Adhaeribacter radiodurans: one gene and its partner. Each later gene encodes a partner of the first gene's protein in a complex. Links are inferred from orthologs where the notes say so. Each region holds a gene or a part of one and is shown in the gene's direction. Other genes may lie near its edges. The genes, in order: rny and pfkA.

Region 1 (3,299 bases):
ATCGACGCAAAGGATGAGGAAATAAAAAATTTTCAAAATAAAGATAATATTTCTAAAATTGTAAATACAATAGCAGCAGAGCCTGCCCATTCGACAGAATTAAAACTGAAAATAAACGAGTATATTAGAGAGATTGATAAGTGTATCGCTTATCTAAGAGATTAAACCTGGTTGTTTAACCGGAATAAATAAATTGTTTGTTGTTGAATATAAAGAAAGTAAGCATTCATTTTTGAACCAAACGTTTTGCCCTGACTGACGGGCAAAAAAGAACAGGCAACCTAAAAACAACCAGTAGTACGCAACGGAATGAGTGAATTGTCTATAAAAATCAGGATAGCGGATCGCGATTATCCAATGCGGGTAAATGAGGAAGAAGAAGAAAGGCTACGTACTGCCGGCCGGATTATTAACGAACGCCTGAAAGCGTTTCGCGAACAATTTGGCATTGCTGATAAACAAGATTTGTTAGCTATGGTTGCCTTGGAATCTCTGGCTGATAAACTACATACCGTCCAGAGTAAAGCCGAGAATGAAAGCACCCTGGTCGATAAGCTTACTCATTTAAACAAGCTTTTAGCCTCTCTTAAATTTGAATAGCGAGCCTAGTATCAGTCTCGTTTTGTTTATTTATTGGTTGTTACCTGTAGTTGGCGGCCTATTGCTATAATTTTAATAAACCCTAAAAATTATAGTTATGTCTACTACTCTTTATATTATCATCACGGCTTTGGTGGCGCTCGGGGTGGGCGTTTACATTGGCCGGGTGTTATTGAACCAGGTGTTTAAGAAACACCAGGATGCCGCCCGTGAAAAGGCGAAGCTTATTATAAAAGAAGCTGAACTAGATGCCGAGAGCATCAAGAAAAATCGTATTCACGAAGCCAAAGAAAAATTCCTCAGCCTGAAAGCCGAGTTTGAAGAAGATTCTAACAGAAAGAAGCAGCTTATTATTCAAAACGAGGCGAAAGTTAAACAGCGTGAACAGCAGGTTAATACCCAATTAGAGCAAATAAAACGAAAAGAGACGGAATTAAACACGCTTAAAGAACAACTAGCGGCCCAAGCCGAAGGATTAAAAAAGCGCAAAGAAGAAGTAGAAAAAGAACATCAGTCTATTATTGGGCAGTTAGAACATATTGCCAGCTTATCGGCCGCCGAAGCGCGCGAGCAGCTAGTAGAAACTCTCAAAAACGAAGCGCAGATACAGGCTTCTTCCTACGTTAAGGATGTGGTGGCTCAGGCCAAATTAACCGCTTCAAAAGATGCCAAAAAAGTAGTTTTAGAAACCATTCAGCGTACGGCCGCCGAGCACGCCATTGAAAACTGCGTATCCGTTTTTAACATTGAATCCGACGACGTAAAAGGTAAAATTATTGGTCGGGAAGGCCGTAACATCCGCGCTCTGGAAGCTGCTACCGGCGTAGAAATTATTGTAGATGATACTCCCGAAGCCATTATTATTTCAGGCTTTGACCCGGTTCGTCGCGAAATTGCCCGTTTATCATTGCACCGTTTAGTTTCCGACGGACGAATTCACCCGGCCCGGATTGAGGAAGTAGTAGCCAAAACCAAGAAAAATATTGAAGAAGAAATAGTAGAAATCGGAGAGCGAACTATTATTGACTTAGGTATACACGGTTTGCACCCAGAGTTGATTAAAATGGTAGGCCGCATGCGCTTCCGGTCGTCTTATGGGCAGAATTTGTTGCAACACTCCCGCGAAGTAGCCAACTTATGTGCCACTATGGCCGCTGAACTAGGCCTGAACGTGAAACACGCTAAACGCGCCGGTTTGCTCCACGATATTGGTAAAGTAACTCCCGACGAACCGGAATTGCCGCACGCTATTTTAGGTATGGAGCTGGCTAAAAAATACAAAGAACATCCGGATGTGGTAAACGCTATTGGTGCCCACCACGATGAAATTGAAATGACTGCCATGATTTCGCCGATTGTGCAGGCCTGCGATGCTATTTCGGGTTCGCGCCCGGGTGCCCGCCGCGAGATTATGGAATCGTACATTAAACGGTTAAAAGAACTGGAAGAAACGGCTGTAAGTTTTGAAGGAGTGAACCAATGCTACGCAATTCAGGCCGGTCGTGAACTGCGCGTAATGGTAGATGCCGATAATGTAACCGACGAACGCGCGCAGCAACTGTCGTTTGATATTTCGCAAAAAATTGAAAAAGAGATGCAATACCCCGGCCAGATAAAAATTACAGTTATCCGGGAAATGCGTTCCGTAAGCTACGCGAAGTAAAGTAGATTTAACTTTTTCTATAAAGTCCTGCTTTCTACTTGGAGAGCAGGACTTTTTTGTAAGTAATATTAAAAGATTCTCGAACAAACCTTAATACAATTCTAATTTACTTTTATTAAGTATTCTTGTAATTGGAATATCGTTAAAGGTTAATGTTTGTAAATGGGTGGATAACGGTTGTATAAAAATTGTATAAATACAGAGCCCCGGATAGAGGCAGGTTGCGATTTTCGTTGCAAGTTAGCAGCGTGATAGAACCGTTAAATCGTCTGCCGCTATGAGAAATACATATAATTTTTTCGGCTTTTTAGTGAGCTGTATATGGCTCCTGTCTAGTTGCTCCTCCGTGTATATGCCCAATGTGCCCAATACGCCTATGTTTACCCAAAAAGGGGAAATAAGTGCGGGTGGGCACGCTACTTTAAAGGGTAATTTTAGTGTGAATGGTGCTTATGCTGTTTCCGACCATTTTGGTGTAATGATGAATGGCTCCCGGTTAAATAATCATCGCAAAAAAGAAGATTTCCGCCACAATTTGTTTGAAGTGGGTGGTGGTTACTTTACCAGCTTTGGTACCAATAAAAACCGGGTACTGGAAGCTTACGCCGGTATTGGCCGGGGCAGCAGCGATCGCACTGAAAAACACACCGACGCCGAAGAAGTAACTACCTACACCCGGGTATCGGGCAATTACGACAAATACTTTTTGCAGGTAAACTTTACATCTAAAAGGAAAAAAGATTTGCGCCTGTTTGGCAATAGCTATCCGCTAAACTATGGTACAGCCCTGCGCATGAGTTATGTGGATATGTACCGCCACGTGCGCAACGGGGAAATAAAGCCTACGGAAGACAATATATTTGTAGAACCGATATTCTACACCCGGTTAGCTTTAAGTCCGGTGGTGCAGTTGCAATATACCAGCGGGGGTAATTTTGGTTTAAAAAACCGGAAAGCTTTAACAGCCGGTTACTCGGTATTTAGTTTAGGATTGGTGATTAATATCTGGGGTCGGGATTTTAATAAGTAGCCCGGC
Region 2 (3,209 bases), 3.5 Mb from region 1 along the record:
CCGCGTAGTTTTGCTATTGCTATTATGTTAGCTGCTTCTGTCTCGCTGGTAACTCCCTTTGAGCCATCGTGCATTCTGGTTTATGGGCCAGGAAAGTATAAATTTAAAGATTTTATGCGGATTGGTTCAGGCTTAACCTTTTTATTAGTAATAATTATTTTAAGCATGGTTCCCCTTTTCTGGCCTTTGTAAATAGCTTAACCACTGAGTTTACTTATCCGGTAAACCATTTAGCAATTAAGAATTCTATTTGTTTAAGCTATTATAATTCCAGAAAAGATTGCGAATCTTGCTTTATTTCTTCCCGCGACTGACCGTCTTTTACTCCCATGGATATTTTGCGGACCAGTACCCCCACAATAGATTTTTTAAAACCGAGCTTTGCCGCCATTTCCACGCAAAAATCCATTTCGTTATCGTCCACAATACCATCGGCCAGCATCATTTCAACCAAGTCGTAAATCTGATCGAATCTTTCCGAATCATTCGCCGGTAATTCAAATTTAGCCGTTTGGGCGTTGGCGAGTAAACTTCGTACTTCTTCTTGCTTCAGACCATTTTTAGTGCCAATGGTAATAATATAATTCATCTCCGCCGAGTCAACGTGGCCATCAATTTTTGCCAATGCACCCAGATTCAGGATGTGACTTTTAATGCGCTTTAATTGCTCACTTTCAAAAAAGTTAAACATATCTTACAATATAGAGTATGGGAACAGCGTATTTCTTCAATCTTACTAAATTAACAAAAAACAACAATTTTCACCTACCTTAAATTAAATTTTTACTATAATAAGGTGTAAATCACCCGCTTTTTGCTCTGCCAGTAACCAGTATACGCAAGTTGCTTTTGTTTGTAACGGCTATTTCTAATATTTTCCAGAATTTATTTTATATCTTTTTACGTCTGTATAACTAACTTAAATTCAACCAACTAGGACGCTTAAAAGTAAATTTTACTTAAATTGTACGTGTTAACTGCACGCTTTCACCAACTAAATTAGTTAATTTGCCCCCTTAACAAGATTAGCCATGAAACGCATTGCAGTATTTACTTCCGGAGGCGATTCACCGGGTATGAATGCTTGTATCCGAGCGGTTGTCCGCACGGCTATATATCACGGAGTAGAAGTGTACGGTATTCGCAGAGGCTATAATGGCCTGATTAAAGGAGAATTATTTAAAATGGAATCCTCCTCGGTAAGCAATACGATTCAGAAAGGAGGAACCATTCTTAAATCGGCGCGTAGCCTGGATTTTATGGCTCCGGAAGGTCGCCGCTTAGCCTTTGAACAACTCCAAAAGTATGAAATAGAAGGAATAGTAGCCATTGGTGGTAATGGTACTTTTACCGGTGCCACCTTATTTTACGAAGAATACGGAGTTCCAATAGTAGGCGCGCCCGGTACTATCGACAACGATTTATACGGCACCGATTTTACTATTGGCTACGATACGGCGGTAAATACCGCATTAGACGCCATTGATAAAATACGCGACACAGCCGATAGCCACGAACGGGTATTTTTTGTAGAAGTTATGGGCCGCGACTCGGGTTATATTGCCATGCCCTGCGCTATTGGCGGAGGCGCTGAAATAGTGCTGATCCCGGAAACCAAAACTACTATTCCTGATGTAATATCTACCTTACAAAATGGCTGGAGTCGTTCTAAAACTTCGTTTATTATTGTAGTAGCAGAAGGCGACGAAGAAGGAAATGCCACTGAAATTGCGGCTCGCGTAAAAGAAGCTATTCCGCAAATGGATGCGCGGGTTTCTATTTTAGGTCACATTCAACGGGGCGGCTCTCCCACCGCTTCCGACCGTTTATTAGCCAGCCAAATAGGAATAGCCTGCGTAGAGGGGCTGCTCAATGGTAAAAAAGACGTAATGGCCGGTTTTGTAAACAACCGGCTGGTTTATACCCCTTTCAAAGATACCATAACCAAGAAAAAAATTATTAACCAGCGTTTTGTCCGGATGGTCGAGATTTTAAGCGTCTGATAGTTGGAAGGTTGAAAAGTTAGAAGGTTGTTAGCAGAAAGAATTTGTTTTTATTTCGATATATCATCTTTTCTAAAACATCCTTCTGATCATTTTAGCCATGGAACAACTTTTTAATTTTTCCACCTTAAAACCTTTTAACTCGCTAACTCCCGATCGATAAAAGCGAGAATGGCTTCCCGTTGTTGCGGGTGAAACCAGGTAAAATCGCTGTTTTTAGTAAACCAGGTAAGTTGACGCTTGGCATAACGGCGGCTATTTCGTTTTAGTAAGCGCACAGCTTCATCCCAATCGTATTCGCCGGCCAAATAAGAAAACAGCTCTTGGTAGCCTACCGTTTGCAGCGCATTATGATTCCGGTAGGGCAACAGTTGTTGCACTTCTTCCAGTAATCCGGCTTCCAACATTCCATCTACCCGGGCATCAATGCGAGCGTATAATTCAGCACGATCGCGATTTAAGCCAATTTTAATTATTTGAAAAGGCCGATCAACTGGTTCTTTGGTTCGGAAAGAAGAATAAGGTTGACCCGTTGCCAGCGAAACTTCTAAAGCCCGGATAATTCGCTGGGTGTTAGCTTTATCTACCTGGTTATAATACGCGGGGTCCAGTTCTTGCAATTTTTGAAGTAAATGGGCCAGCCCTTGTTCTTGTTTTTGTTGTATTAAACTCTCCCGGATAGAAGTAGGTACCTCCGGCATTTCGTCCATTCCCTCCAACACAGCCCGTACGTATAAGCCGGAACCGCCCGTTAAAATAACGCACGAATGTTGCGTAAATAATTCATCTAATAAACGTAGTACCTCTTGTTCGTAAGCGCCCGCATTATATTCCTGGGTAATGTGGTGCGAATTAATAAAATAATGCGGAATGCCCTGCATTTCAGCAAGCGTAGGTTTAGCCGTACCAATGGTCATCTCGTGGTAAAATTGCCTGGAATCAGCTGAAATAATTACCGTTTTATAATGTTTAGCCAACTGAATACACAAGTCCGTTTTACCCACGGCAGTAGGCCCGACTACTACAATCAAATATTTTTCTTTTAGAGTACTTAAGTGGTTTCCCATATTTTTTGGTAAAAAGCTAGCAGCTTTTGTTCCTCGTTTTGCCAATTCCATTGCTGGCGAGCTTTCTTACAATTTTGCACTAACTTATTATAAAAGGCAGGATCTTGAGTTAAATGGTTAATAGTCCTAGCAATAGCTT

Evidence for each region.
Region 2: rny (region 1) and pfkA share a complex: the UniProt entries of both Bacillus subtilis proteins name them as parts of the possible RNA degradosome complex. The link is inferred for Adhaeribacter radiodurans from one-to-one orthologs.

What each region holds. Positions count from the first base shown.
Region 1 is NZ_CP055153.1:946,897-950,195, forward strand. The notes cover bases 12-2,980. They hold rny (ribonuclease Y), read left to right. Parts: upstream 12-697; coding sequence 698-2,263; downstream 2,264-2,980. Other genes in these bases: HUW48_RS04395 (hypothetical protein), read left to right, coding at 12-165; HUW48_RS04400 (cell division protein ZapA), read left to right, coding at 310-600; HUW48_RS04410 (hypothetical protein), read left to right, coding at 2,541-2,980. Also shown: more of HUW48_RS04395, read left to right, coding at 1-11; more of HUW48_RS04410, read left to right, coding at 2,981-3,293. UniProt on the Bacillus subtilis protein: Endoribonuclease that initiates mRNA decay. Initiates the decay of all SAM-dependent riboswitches, such as yitJ riboswitch. Involved in processing of the gapA operon mRNA, it cleaves between cggR and gapA.
Region 2 is NZ_CP055153.1:4,418,759-4,421,967, forward strand. The notes cover bases 139-3,017. They hold pfkA (6-phosphofructokinase), read left to right. Parts: upstream 139-1,031; coding sequence 1,032-2,003; downstream 2,004-3,017. Other genes in these bases: HUW48_RS17640 (SLC13 family permease), read left to right, coding at 139-192; HUW48_RS17645 (tellurite resistance TerB family protein), read right to left, coding at 263-691; miaA (tRNA (adenosine(37)-N6)-dimethylallyltransferase MiaA), read right to left, coding at 2,141-3,017. Also shown: more of HUW48_RS17640, read left to right, coding at 1-138; more of miaA, read right to left, coding at 3,018-3,070; HUW48_RS17660 (glycosyltransferase), read right to left, coding at 3,055-3,209. UniProt on the Bacillus subtilis protein: Catalyzes the phosphorylation of D-fructose 6-phosphate to fructose 1,6-bisphosphate by ATP, the first committing step of glycolysis.